Linked DNA regions of Teredinibacter purpureus. The protein of the gene in region 2 binds, or shares a complex with, the protein of the main gene of each other region. Links are inferred from orthologs where the notes say so. Each region holds a gene or a part of one and is shown on either strand. Other genes may lie near its edges.

Region 1 (6,138 bases), 1.4 Mb from region 2 along the record:
TAGTTTTTATTGTGATGGCAGCGCTGTTAGTGCTATTGAGTTTTATCTATCCCTTATGGCGATTATTGGTTCGAATAAAGTCGAAAAAGCCAGAGCCTATTGCGCTAAGGTTGCGTTTATTGCCAACGCTATTAAGTAGCCTACTGCTAATATTACCGGTGTTTATACTGTTCAGTGGGCTTGATATTAAACGCCTCATGGAATCGTCGATTATTAGTTGGGCCATTTTTATCGTTAGTGTGTTGTACCCCTTAGCGGCCATTGTTGGGTTTGTATATGTGGCACGTATTAGAAAAATAGCGAGCGAGTGGCAAGAGTATTGGTATGTCGCGGTAATGGCGTGTACCCATGTTTGGATTGCGACCTACTTAGCGTGTTATGGCTTTTTTGCGTATCGGTTATGGGCGTAACGCCGAATAGGCGCAGTGTTAATAGAATGGTTTGCACGGCATAATAACGGGCTACCCTATTGGCCATTCAAAAAGGATTAACACGATGGGCAAGCAATTCGATTCTCTTTCAGAAAAACTTAGTGCTTTTATTGCGGAACAAAAACTTTTTTTCGTGGGTACGGCCACTGACGATAGTCGCGTGAACATTTCGCCTAAAGGCATGGATTCGTTGCGGGTACTGGGGCCTAACCGAGTGGTGTGGCTGAACGTTACGGGGAGTGGTAACGAGACTTCTGCGCATGTGCAAATAAACCCCAGAATGACCATTATGTTTGCAGCCTTCGAAGGAAAACCGCTTATTTTACGTTTATACGGTACGGCAAACGTCATACACCATACAGATGAACAATGGCCCGCACTTTCTGCTTTATTTAACCCCACCGTGGGCGCTCGGCAAATTTTTGATTTTACAGTTGAGATGGTTCAAACATCGTGTGGGATGGCAGTGCCGTACCTTTCCTATGATAGCGATCGAGAGTTGCTGACGAATTGGGCCACTCAGCAGGGCGAAGACGGCATTAACCGCTATTGGGAGAATAAAAATCAGAACACCATCGATGGGATTCCGACACATATTGTAGAGAAAAATTTAGGGAGTTGATGGATTGCGTTTATCTTCTTGTATCGACCACGCCTTATCTTTTTCAGTAACGAGATAAAAGCGGGTATATTCTTGGGTTTTCCAACGAAATAGCATACCGTTTTTTTGTATTTGGACATCTATGTGGGTTTTTGTGGGATGTAGCCCGCGCCGTTTTAAATAGCCGTTAAGTACAACGAAGCCCTTTTGGGTTGTTTCGTCGATAGGCACAAAATCGGGGGTTTTACTGCAGGCCATAAGTAGTAACACACTAATGCCTATGATGCTTAATTTAAGCCGAGTAAATTGCATTTGCGGGCGCCAATATAGTGATGCTGTACAGTTAATTATCGCGTTTTATAAGAGTGACCTATATTGAGTGTAGCTCTGCTATGGCTGGGCGATGAAGTTTTTAACTGCGAAACTCTAGCCGTTGAGTTTTCGCGGTGAGTACAGGCATACCGGCCAGCCCTAGAGTGAGGTCGAGTAGAATGTTCCACACATTACCTGTGCCAACGCCCTTAGTGACCCTATCGGCTAGCGCGGCTTTACGAATTAAATCTTGTAGTTGTCTCGGTTTTATTCGCTTAAGCGCCGCTTTAAACAGCGGTTTACGTTTTTCCCAGACACCATTTTTTCGGGCAGCGGCATCGAAACTTTCGCCGGTATCCATTGCTTCTTTAATATTGTTTAAGCTGCGTATTTCACGTGTTAACGCCCAAAGCAGCGTTAGGGGCTCGGTGCCTTCTGAGCGCAACCCTTGCAAGCTAGTAGCCGCAGAGCGGCTGTCACCATAAATGGCTTTGTCGACTAATCCAAAAATATCGTAGCGGGCCGAATCCATGACAGCGGCGGTCATTAGCTGTGCATCAATAAAATTGTCTTCGGCGGCGAGTTTAAGTTTTTCTATTTCTTGAACGGCGGCGAGTAAGTTTCCTTCTGTCCTTGCACAGAGAATATCAATGGCTTCGCTGTCGGCGTGCAAGCCAGCGGCCTTTAAGCGTTGGTCTACCCAGCGAGGCATTTGCGGTATGCCAATGGGCCAGACTTGTACGGTGGCGCCCACTTTTTCGATGGCCGTAAACCATTTACTTTTTTGACTTCGACTGTCTATTTTGGGGCTGACCAGAAGCAGCAGGGTATCGTCGTTCGGCGACGAGCAATATTCTACAATGGCTTTGCTGCCGGCGTCGGCGGGCTTGCCATTATGGATGCGAATTTCGATTATTTTTTTGTCGGCAAATAGCGAGAGTGCGTTGGCGCTGTTGTAGAGTTCGTCCCAACTAAAGTGGGTATCGGTATGGTGTAGTTCGCGTTCGCTAAACCCTTGTTCGCGCGCGGCTTGGCGAATAGTGTCACAGCACTCTTGTACTATGAGGGGTTCGTCACCGGTTATAAAATACACGGGCGCTAAGTTTTTTTTAACGGCGGCAGCGAGTTGTTCCGCTCTAATTTTCGCCATAAAATGTTAACTCTTTAGTCGTATAACAACGCGGTAAAGCGGGTGAACGGCCGGTGGAATTTAAAAAAAAGAACATTCATTCAACATTGAAAACAATCTATTTTACTCAAGGCGCGCATCTAAAATGCGATAAGCGAGTTCTTCGCGCATTTCAACAAGCAGGGCTTGTTCTTCTTGGTTTTTCGCGACGATAAGAGAAGGGTCGAAATCGTAGCTACGCCAGCTAATAGCTTTCTTGGAGGCCATTCGGATATCGCCACCTTCGCTGCCACTGCTGGTTTGGTAGTGATAGCGCAACGTTAAGGTTAATTGGTATTGCGCGGTTACGCCGGTATCGGTAACGGATAGCGGGCGCTTATCGAGTTGTTCGTCTTCGATCACCAGTGTCATGGGGGCCGTACGAATTTGTTCGACGTTATTGTTGCGCAGTATGCGCGTTAGCACCGGTGCAATTTTACTGTTTCTGGATTGCACCACAACGTTGAGTTGCGGTGGGAGTGGCCCAGAGCGCGCATCGGCAAGCGAAGAGTTCGCACCGCGTAATTGCCAGCCGCAGGAGGCTAGCAATAAAATCAGGCCCATTAGGGCCAGCCGGGTTATAAAATGGCGGTGCATAATTGGCGGTCACTCTCAGTCATTGGACGGCGTTCTAGGGTTTGAGGGTTGAGGTTAGTTAGCCACAATATTGACTAATTTCCCCGGTACCACAATCACTTTACGAACGGTGTTGCCGTCGATAAAGCGAATAACGTTTTCATTGGCGAGTGCTAATTTTTCCAATGTGGCTTTATCGGCGTCGGCGGGTACTTCGAGTTTAGAGCGAACTTTGCCGTTGACTTGCGCCACTATGGTGATAGAACTACGCACAAGCGCGGCTTCATCAACACTGGGCCAAGGGTAGTTGATAATGGCCTCTTCATGCCCGAGTGCTTGCCATAGCGAGTGGCAAATATGAGGCACGATAGGTGCGAGTACCAGTGTAGCGGCTTCTAATGCTTCGCGTTCCACGGCGAGGCCGAGCGGCGTACTGCGATCGGCGTGTCGGCTTAACTCGTTCAACAATTCCATAACGGCCGCAATGGCGGTGTTAAAGGTTTGGCGACGACCAAAGTCGTCGGAAACCTTTTGGATAGTTTCGTGAGTTTTCCGGCGTAAATCTTGTTGCTTATCATCGAGTGCCGAGGCTTCGAGTGTGCCGGGGCTACCGGCTAGCTTATGGGCTGCGACGGCTTTCCATAGTTTTTTCAGAAAGCGAAAGGCACCTTCTACTCCGGTTTCAGTCCATTCCAAGCTTTGTTCGGGTGGGGCCGCAAACATGGAAAACAGGCGAACAGTGTCGGCGCCGTATTGTTGTATCAGCGCTTCGGGGTCGACGGTATTGCCCTTTGATTTGGACATTTTAGTGCCGTCTTTTAAGACCATACCTTGGCAAAGCAAACGTTCAAACGGTTCGTCGCAGCTCACTAAGCCTTCGTCGCGCATCAGTTTGTGATAAAAGCGTGCGTAAAGCAGGTGCAAAATTGCGTGCTCAATGCCGCCTACGTATTGATCGACCGGTAGCCAGTAGGCTGCTTTTTCGGGGTCGAGCATACCGCTTTCACTGGGTGCGGCGTAACGGGCGTAATACCATGAGCTTTCCATGAATGTATCGAAGGTGTCGGTTTCGCGCTCTACCGCTTGGCCGTTAAGCTCGTCTTTTTTCCATTCGAGGTCGGCCTTGATGGGAGATTGTACGCCGTCCATTACCACGTTTTCTGGCAATAACATGGGAAGTCGGTCGGCGGGCACCGGAATCTCGCCACCGTCGGGCAAGTTAAAAATGGGGATAGGTGTACCCCAATAACGCTGACGAGAGACACCCCAGTCGCGCAAACGGTAATTGGTGGTCACGCGGCCTTTGTCGGCGGCGATTAACGTTTGTGAAATCGCTTCGAATGCGGCGTTAAAATCTAAACCGTCGTATTCGCCGGAATTGACTAATATACCCTTTTCAGTGTAAGCCGCAGTGGCCAAATCGACGGCTTCACCGCTGGTGGGCGCGATAACCTGGTTGATGCCAATGTTGTACTTTTGTGCAAATTCCCAATCGCGTTGGTCGTGTGCAGGTACTGCCATTACGGCACCAGAGCCGTAATCCATCAATACATAATTACCCACCCAAACGGACACTTCTTTGCCGGTAATGGGATGAAGGGCTTTAAGGCCGGTATCGATGCCTTTCTTTTCCATGCTAGCCATGTCGGCTTCGGCAACGGATTGAACCTTACAGGCTTGAATAAATTCGGCGAGTGCGGGGTTGTTCTCGGCTTGCGCGAGAGCGATTGGGTGTTCTGCGGCGAGGCTTACATAGGTGACGCCCATGAGTGTATCGGGGCGGGTGGTGTAAACCTCAAACCCCGTGTGCCCTGCGACGGTTTCGGTTAAGTCGAAACGCATGTCTACACCGCGGCTTTTGCCTATCCAGTTGCGCTGCATGGTTTTGACTTGTTCTGGCCAGTTGGGCAGTTTGTCGAGGTCGGCGAGTAGCTCTTCTGCGTAGTCGGTGATGCGAATAAACCACTGGGGTATTTCTTTTCGTTCAACGGGGGTGTCGCAACGCCAGCAGCAACCGTCAACAACCTGTTCATTGGCCAATACCGTTTGGTCGTGTGGGCACCAGTTAACCGCCGAGACTTTTTTATAGGCTAAGCCTTTTTCATACAGGCGGGTAAAGAACCACTGTTCCCAGCGGTAGTAGTCGGGCTTACAGGTGGTTACTTCGCGTGTCCAATCAAAGCCAAACCCCAGCTCGGTGAGTTGCTTACGCATGTAATCCGTATTGCTGTAAGTCCATGCGGCGGGGGCGGTATTGTTTTTAATGGCGGCGTTTTCGGCCGGTAAGCCAAATGCATCCCAGCCCATTGGGTGTAGAACATTCTTCCCTTGCATACGCTGAAAGCGCGCGATCACGTCAGAAATAGTGTAGTTACGTACGTGTCCCATGTGCAGCCTGCCACTGGGGTAGGGGAACATCGCCAAGCAATAGAATTTTTCCTTGCTGGTGTCTTCAGTAACGTTGAAGCTTTTGTTTGTGTCCCAGAATTGCTGGGCGGCTTGTTCTATTTCAGACGGAAGATAAAGGTCTTTCATGGATGGATGTTTTTGGCCTGCGCTGTAGGGAAGGAGGGATTCATAAAAAATGGTTCGGCATTATGACAAAAAAAGGGGGTGAGTTATAGAAGTGCGCGTGCGAAGCCGCGCTTATTCCGTGACAGGTGTAGGGGATTTTGGCTGTTTGTGGCGTGCCTTATCGAGGTGTTCGCACATTTGGGCGCCTCCATCCAGAATTCTCGCGGTATGGCGCTGGATAATATCCGGTGGAATAAAAAATAGGTTTTGCGACTGTACGGCGTTTAGTGACGGCCATTGCTGCCATTCATCTAACCAGTCGGGCCGTTGTTCGCCCATGCCGCTGGCTACAATTACGTCGGGGTTGCGGGCCAAAACCGATTCAATACTGAGCTTTGGTGCCACTACAGGCAGGTCGCCAAATGCGTTGAGGCCGTTACACAGTTGGATGAGATCGCTAATAATATGTTGGTCGTTTAGTGTTTGAAGGGGCGAGTTCCAGACTTGGTACAGCACGCTAACGGTGGGTTTGCCTT
Region 2 (8,226 bases):
TTTCACGACCTTATGTGCCTTTCCCACTACACCCAATGGATGACATGATCTTCCATATCATCGGGGTGCACCGAGTTTTCTGATACAACTTTACCCTTCACGGATATACCTGCAAGCACTACACTTTCTGTTGTACCACTAATAAGTGGATGCCAACTTGGTAAGGGATTACCCTGAGACAACAAGCGATAAGCACAAGTGTCGGGCAGCCAGTCAAAAACAGCTGGCTCTTCCGGTGTTAACACTAAACATTCCGGTACTAGCGTTTTTCGATTAGGGTAATCGATACAGCGACAAGTAGACTCATTTAAATTTCGACACGCAACGCGTGTAAAGTACAGCTCATCCGTGTCTTCATCCTCGAGCTTATGTAAACAGCACCGCCCACACCCGTCACAAAGTGATTCCCATTCTTCGCGAGACATCTGCTCAAGGCTTTTATCTTGCCAGAACCTCGATACAGCCATGGGCACTAACGTTGCCCCAGTTTCGAATTGGGTATTTTTTGCATATATTCTTCCGACGTTACACTGCTAGGCGGCATCTGCAAAAAGAAGTCTTGCGTTTCGATACCCTCGATAACTTTTTGAACATCGACTCTGGCCAGCTTTTTCTCAGGTGTTAGCAATAACGTCATCGCCAGTTCTGGCTGCCCAAACTGCTTTAACAAAGCCTCCGGTAACGTCAGCAAATCAAACCCTTTGCGCACGTACAAATACATGCCTTCTTTCTTTTTAGACCTAAAAATACTGGTAATAACTGCCATAAGATTACAACTGTTTTCAATTCAAAAAAATTGAGGTTAAACCGTTAAACAACTTAGTCGTCTAGTGACTGGATAGAACCAATAACATCTGCCAAAGGTTCTGCCACAATGGCGTATCGCCAACCACCAACAGTTGACTTTAAGTGTGATGCTATTTCGGCTGTATCGAGTGGTTCTTTGTGAATAAACGCTCGAGTAATCGCTTCGTAATCACGCTTTTTTAGCAAAATTTCTGGCGCTACGTCCAATTCCTCGGCTAACGCAACAATACGCGCGCGCATGGCTTTAACCCATTTGTTTTCACTGTTGGTTAACGGTTTATCCATTGCCTTAGGGTAGTCCGCAGGGTCGACAGCCATAGCCTCTTGTACAAGTTGAATAAGGTGCTCGCCGTCGGTACGTATCATCCGCTCTGCTATCCCGTCAAAACGGCGTAGCTGGCCAACATGATTCGGCGCTGTCATAGCAATATCGAGGAGTGAATGCTCTTTAACGACCCGATTACGGGGTATATCGCGCTGTTTCGCTTGTCGCTCACGCCACACCGCAAGCTTTATTAAAACACCCAATTTTTGCGGGTTGAGCTTCCATGCCTGCTTGAAGCGAACATGACATTTGTTTTCATCTTGATTTTCGAGATACGTTTGCAGGATATGCTCGCATTCCTCCGTCAACCAAAAAAGCCTATCCACGTTTTTCAGTTTTAATACCAGTATTTTGGCCAACTGAAATAAATCTTCAACATCGATAGCCGCATATTCAATTTGCGAGGCGCTTAAGGGGCGCTGCAACCAATCCGAACGAGTTTCTGTTTTAGGTAAATCTTTATTTAAAATAGCCTTAACTAGATTGCCATACCCTACTGAGAAACCGTAACCACATAAAGCCGCTGCAATTTGTGTATCGAATAAATTCACAGGTACAACATTGAGCAACCGTTGAAACACCTCAAGATCTTCCGAGCACGAGTGCAGCACTTTAATGATAGTAGGATTGATCAGTAATGCAGCAAAAGCCGAACAATCAGCAATGGCGACAGGGTCTATCAAATAATTGGCGTTACCATCATTCACCTGGATAAGGCCCGCAATAGGGTAGTAAGTTTGGCTGCGCATAAACTCTGTATCCACAGCAAGAATGTTACTCGCTTGCCAGCGTTGACAGAGTTCGTTTAGAGATTTTTCTGTATCAACCCAATGAATTTCTTGGGTACACAATGATTGTGACATAAATTTTAAACTTCTCTTCGGCTGGAAAGCGCATGCGCAAGAGTTCCGCCATCGATATACTCTAGCTCGCCCCCAATGGGTACACCATGAGCAATACGCGACACTTTTATTCCATGTTTTTTTGCTTTTTCAGCAATATAATGAGAGGTGGCTTCACCCTCAATCGTGGGGTTGGTCGCAATAATAAGTTCGTCTATCTCTTCTGTTTGAAATCGATTATTTAAAATATCCATACCAATTTCTTTCGGCCCTATTCCGTCTATGGGAGATAATTTTCCCAACAAGACAAAATATACGCCAGAAAATATACCAGCCTGCTCTAACGCTAGTACATCCGCAGGCGTTTCCACAACACATAGTAGCTTGTGGTTTCGCTTTGTGTTGGCACAAATATTACACAGCGCTTGTTCGGTTAATGTTCGACATTGATTGCAGCGTGTGACAGACGCTATCGATTGTTGAAGTGCTACGGCTAATTGACTGGCGCCTTCTCTATTGTGTTCCAATAAATTCAACGCCATTCGTTGGGCAGATTTAGGGCCTACCCCAGGAAGAATGCGAAGCGCGTGTATAAGCTGGTCAATTAAAGGAGAAAACATAGGTTATAAGGGGCTCGCTTTCGATAAAAGTAACATTACACAGTAGCCTGTTTTGTTCGCGATTCATTTTAAATGTGTACGCCACACCGAACCGTTTTACATCTTTCGTGCCCAAGACTAAAACGGCATTTTAAATCCTGGAGGCATTTGCATGCCTCCCGCTAAATCACCCATTCTTTTTTGATTCTCAGCCTCTACACGCCGAACAGCATCATTAACGGCCGCCGCGAGCAAGTCTTCCAACATCGCTTTGTCTTCGGTCATTAAACTCGCATCAATGGCGACCGCTTTGACATCATGGCGGCCCGTCATAACTATTTTTACCAAACCGGCACCAGACTCGCCGCTTACTTCAATACCGGCAATATCGTCCTGCATTTTCTGCATTTTTGCCTGCATTTCCTGAGCCTGTTTCATTAAATCGCCCAAGCCTTTCATATTAAACCTCGTTTAGTCATATACTACAGATTGATCGTCCAATACTGCTCCAAATTCTTGTTGCAGTGTTTGTACAATGGGGTCGTTCGCTAATAAGCGTAATGCCTCTGCATAGTTTTCCGCTTTCTCTCGTTCGAAACATTGCGCAGGCGTTTCCGTCCCTTCTGGCAGCGCCTGAAGATGAATATCGACTTTTATTGATTGCTGGAAATAATCACTCAGCATCCCGCCCAATCGCTGACTATGAGAGCTATCGAATAAACTCCCTTTATTTTCATCGAGCGCAAAAAATAGGTGGGATTGTTCCGCACCTAGAAACACACAATTTGCTGCAGTACTTTGTAAAATACCGCGAATGCTAAGGTGACGAAAAACATGCACCCAACTAACAGGGTTTAAATGTTCTAGTGCAATTTTTTCTGGCCTATCGTTCTCAACGCTTTTTTTTGTAGCTGCCACGACTCCCGACTGATGTTCTGCGGACACCGGAGAGGCAGCTGTTACAGCAGCCATTGCCACAGGCTTAGGCGCAACAATACCCTCTTTTCCCGTAATAGCTTTAACCTGTGCTTTTAACTGCGCCTTGATGTCAACGCTGTTATCCCTCTCAGCTCGAGAGGGATTAACCCCCGACTTTTCATTAAGAATATTCGCGAGATTGTCTGTCGGCGATAGCTTTTTAGTGGGCGTGGCCGGTCTCTCTAATACGGGAGCTGTAGCTGCTGGCATAGCCGGTACCGACTCGAACTCAACACCCGTAATGGCAGCGTTTTCTAGTTGGCAGGCCATTAACGGCGGATTGTTGCTCTCTATCTCTGCCGAAGAAACGGGAGCATTAACTGGCGCTATAGGGCCTGAAACCGCCGCTTCGGATACCCGCATAACAGGCTCCGGCTTTATTGCGGTTTCAGTCGATGGCTTTTTTGGGCTGGCAAGACCCTCCGCGTTTGACGGCGCTAATGATGGCTGAGCTGAACCCAGCGGTTGGGAAGGCACGTCCACAACCCCTTGCGGTTTAAAAGCCAGCATGCGCAGCAATGTCATTTCGAAGCCACTGCGAGGCTCGGGTGCGAGATTAATATCTCGCCGACCAATAAGTGCCGTTTGATAAAATAACTGTACGTCTTCCGCTGGTAGCTTCGACGCGAAATCAAGAATTTGCGTGCGGTCGCCAAAACTATTATCTAAGGCTTCAGGTAAGGCTTGCGCAATTGCGATTCGATGTAACAAGGTTAACAAATCGGCTAACGCACTATTAAAGTCTGGTGCGTGTTCGGCAAACTTGGCCACGGCTTCAAGAATTTTCTTGCCGTCCGACTCAATTAAGCCTGCCATTAAATTTTGTATCAGTTGGTGGTCAATGGTGCCCAGCATGGCGGCAACATCGGTCTCACCAATTTTACCGCTACCATAAGCAATAGCTTGGTCAGTTAAACTGAGTGCATCTCGCATACTGCCATCGGCACCACGCGCCAACAACCACAATGCAGACTCTTCAAAAGGCACAGCCTCTTGCGCTAAGACGTGCTGCAAGTGGCCAACAATGCGCTCGGAACTCATATTCTTAAGGTTAAACTGTAAACAACGAGACAAAATTGTGACGGGCAATTTCTGAGGGTCTGTTGTGGCCAACAAAAATTTTACATGCTCTGGCGGCTCTTCCAACGTTTTTAACAACGCGTTAAAGCTGTGATTAGACAGCATGTGCACCTCATCGATGAGGTAAATCTTATAACGACCGCGCGTAGGTGCATATTGAACGTTGTCCAGTAGCTCGCGGGTATCCTCGACCTTGGTTCGAGACGCCGCATCAACCTCAATGAGATCGATAAAGCGGCCTTCACTAATCTCGATACACGCACTACATTCCCCGCAAGGGGTCGACGTAACACCAGCACCGCAGTTAAGGCATTTAGCCAAAATCCGCGCAATGGTTGTTTTACCGACACCTCGTGTTCCCGTAAACAAATACGCATGGTGCAGGCGATTATGATCTAAAGCGTTGATAAGAGCCTTGAGCACATGCTCCTGCCCTACCATTTCTCGGAAGTTCGCGGGCCGCCACTTACGGGCGAGTACCTGATAGCTCATTGAATTATGAGTCTCTCGTTAGCTGAAAAAAGGCGATTATACCTGCGCAGAGGGGTAATGTCCGAACCTTCTCTCTACAGCTATTATTGAACTCTGAGTAATAAAAACAGGGCCCATTGGTCTATATAAGCTTGTAATACCCTAGCCAAATGAGACCCAACGTAATAGTGATAGGTGAAAGCAATGTTGAAAGCGTGATAATTTCGGCTGACATTTGTCCGTGCGGTGTCATCTGTCTACTCATGATATAAGCCGCAGCCGCCGTTGGTGACGCCATCATCAAAAAAAGTATGCCTAGGGCTTCGCCCCTCAAACCGACTAAAATCGCAACCAATACAATTACAAGCGGCACCATAATCAGTTTCATTCCGGCGGCTATCAGCACCTCCCATTGATTCCCCCTGATACTCTTCCAGTCGAGACTCGCGCCCACACACAGCAAGGCGAGCGGCAACGTTAATTGAGCAAAATATTCGCACGACACCCATAACACTGCCGGCGGCCGAAACCCCGCAATAGATGTGAATAGAGCTGCAACAATGGCGATAACCAACGGATTTTTAAGTAAATGGAGGAAAGCACGCCAATAATGCGTGCTTAGCAAAATAACCACCACAACATTATAGAGAATGGTTAGAAAGGCTAAATAAACGCCCGCGACCGCCAACACACCTTCACCGTAAGCATTTACACACAACGACAAGCCCACAACAGCCATATTGCCCCGAAACGCACACTGCACAAATACCCCCCGCTTCGATACTGAAACCACAGCCGGTGCCAACAGCCACAGCGCAACTACACAAATAAGCGTTGCTATAACAGCAAAATAGATCAACGAAAAATCAAGGCTTTGCGATAGCGGCTGAGCCACCACACTGAGGTACAGAAGGCATGGCATAGACACATTAAACACCAATTTATTTGCCACGCTTATAAAATGGGTATCGAGTAGGTTTATACGCTTAAAGAAAACCCCCGCCAGCAACAAAACAACAATGGGGCCAGTGACATGGAAGGCCGTCAAGAAATGAGCAAATAATGACAAATGAGACTCTCAGCTGGATTGAAAGGACACCGATTAAAAACCGAACCACAACGCATAACCGAGCAAACTGAAGAAAAAGCAGGGCAAATAGTTATCGTCAATTTAACTATTATGGCGGTCGACCTGCCACATTTTACTCGCCAAGCCGGCGTAAAACTGACCTTTTTTTAAAAAAATCTCATCGAATATTAAAAGCATCAAGACTTTTTTGAGCAACCGAAACTTTACGCTATCTCCTTCGAAAAAGCCTAATACCGTCACGTATACATCAATAAAACACCAGAAACAGAATACCCTTACCCAAGGAACCCTGTATTTTACAACCCCTAATAAGCCGCCACAGTTCACACAAACGGTTTTATTTGGCGCGATTATCATTTAATATAAAAAACAGTTGTGGCCAGTGCCGCAAGCTGACGTAGTGTTTTTTGAGGCTATAGAACGCACCGCGCACCTATGCCAAACAACACTCTAAAAAAGATAATAATGAGGAATACGTTTTGCGAAATCTTAAGAGAATTTCCCTTATTGCCACTATGGTGGCTACCATTTTCACTTCATCCGCTGTTTTTGCGGGCTTTAATGTAACCGGTAACATTTTAACTGATGGCAACGGAAGTCCATTCATTATTCGCGGGATTAACTACCCACACGCTTGGTTTGCAGACAAAGGGGCCACCGCATACCCCGCCATGGCTGCCACCGGTGCCAACTCAGTTCGGGTTGTTCTTTCAAACGGCGTTAAGTGGTCTGCAACGCCCGCTTCAGAAGTAGCCAACCTCATTAGCTTGGCGAAAGCCAACAACTTAATTTCTGTTGTAGAAATACATGACACGACGGGTTACGGCGAAGAATCTGGAACATCGTCACTTGCGCAGGCTGTCGACTACTGGATATCAATCAAATCCACTCTCGTTGGCCAAGAAGATTACGTAATATTGAACATCGGTAACGAGCCTTTTGGCAACTCCTCCTCTACAAGCGACTGGGTGAACGCTCACAAAGACGCGATTGGCCGCCTACGAAACGCAGGTTTTAACCATACTTTAATGGTTGATGCGCCCAACTGGGGCCAAGACTGGACGAACGCCATGCGCGATAACGCTCAATCAGTATTCGATGGCGATTCAAAAAGCAACACCATCTTCAGCGTTCACATGTATGAAGTGTACAACACTCGCAGCGCAGTAGAGAGCTACATGAATACGTTTGCAAACAACGGTTTGCACTTAGTAGTAGGTGAATTTGCTGACAACCACTTTAACGAAGATGTTGCCGATGAAGCCATCATGGAGCTAGCGCAAAACCACGGCTTTGGTTACATGGGCTGGTCTTGGAAAGGTAACGGCAGCGACCTTGGCGCGCTAGATATTGCAAACGATTGGTCTGGCGGCAGCTACACCACCTGGGGACAAAAGCTCGTTAAGGGCACGCACGGTCTCGATGCAACAGCGTCTATCGCATCCGTTTTTGGCAATGCTCCTACTAGCTCTTCAAGCAGTTATTCATCCAGCTCATCGCAGAACTCTTCTAGCAGCTCCTCCTCTTCAAACAATAATGGTTCAGCTGCCCAACAATGCAGCTGGTACGGCACCTTAACAACCGTATGCGTAAATGACTCTAGCGGCTGGGGATGGGAAAACGATGCTAGCTGCGTGAGTGCGAACGAATGCGTCAATGCAGGCCAAACACTGGTGGGAACAACGCCTAGCTCTAGCTCCTCTAGCAGTTCCAGTAGCAGCTTCTCAAGTAGTAGCTCTTCTAGCAGCAGCTCTTCTAGCAGCAGCTCAAGTAGCTCCTCCACTGCCAGCGGTGGAACGTGCAACTGGCACGGCTCGAACTACCCGCTATGCACCTCCACTTCAAGTGGCTGGGGCTGGGAAAACAACCAAAGCTGTATCGCATCCTCTACCTGTAATACACAGTAATCTGTAACGAGTATTACACACTAATTTAAAACCTGTTTTAGATCTCTCGATTACCTCCACCACGATCCTCTTCGTGCTGGAGGTTTTTTTTGCCTGTTGCTTAATTCAGGAATCAGAAGTGCAACAG

What was found. Proteins that work in one complex are often made in the same cells at the same time.
Region 1: the proteins of dnaX (region 2) and holA are in contact, whole or in part, in a cryo-EM structure (PDB 8GIZ), measured with the Escherichia coli proteins. The link is inferred for Teredinibacter purpureus from one-to-one orthologs.

What each region holds. Positions count from the first base shown.
Region 1 is NZ_CP060092.1:1,385,848-1,391,985, forward strand. What follows is about bases 470-3,290. They hold holA (DNA polymerase III subunit delta), read right to left. Parts: upstream 2,495-3,290; coding sequence 1,445-2,494; downstream 470-1,444. Other genes in these bases: H5647_RS06130 (pyridoxamine 5'-phosphate oxidase family protein), read left to right, coding at 496-1,053; H5647_RS06135 (hypothetical protein), read right to left, coding at 1,042-1,344; H5647_RS06145 (LPS-assembly lipoprotein LptE), read right to left, coding at 2,597-3,076; leuS (leucine--tRNA ligase), read right to left, coding at 3,164-3,290. Outside these bases: H5647_RS06125 (serine hydrolase domain-containing protein), read left to right, coding at 1-410; more of leuS, read right to left, coding at 3,291-5,623; H5647_RS06155 (cobalamin-binding protein), read right to left, coding at 5,735-6,138. UniProt on the Escherichia coli protein: Part of the beta sliding clamp loading complex, which hydrolyzes ATP to load the beta clamp onto primed DNA to form the DNA replication pre-initiation complex.
Region 2 is NZ_CP060092.1:2,788,859-2,797,084, reverse strand. What follows is about bases 2,585-5,581. They hold dnaX (DNA polymerase III subunit gamma/tau), read right to left. Parts: upstream 5,124-5,581; coding sequence 3,045-5,123; downstream 2,585-3,044. Other genes in these bases: H5647_RS12280 (AEC family transporter), read right to left, coding at 5,245-5,581; H5647_RS12290 (YbaB/EbfC family nucleoid-associated protein), read right to left, coding at 2,712-3,032; recR (recombination mediator RecR), read right to left, coding at 2,585-2,594. In the rest of the region: H5647_RS12310 (YcgN family cysteine cluster protein), read right to left, coding at 27-467; H5647_RS12305 (YcgL domain-containing protein), read right to left, coding at 473-766; rnd (ribonuclease D), read right to left, coding at 820-1,995; more of recR, read right to left, coding at 2,001-2,584; more of H5647_RS12280, read right to left, coding at 5,582-6,171; H5647_RS12275 (hypothetical protein), read left to right, coding at 6,172-6,342; H5647_RS12270 (cellulase family glycosylhydrolase), read left to right, coding at 6,672-8,099. UniProt on the Escherichia coli protein: Part of the beta sliding clamp loading complex, which hydrolyzes ATP to load the beta clamp onto primed DNA to form the DNA replication pre-initiation complex.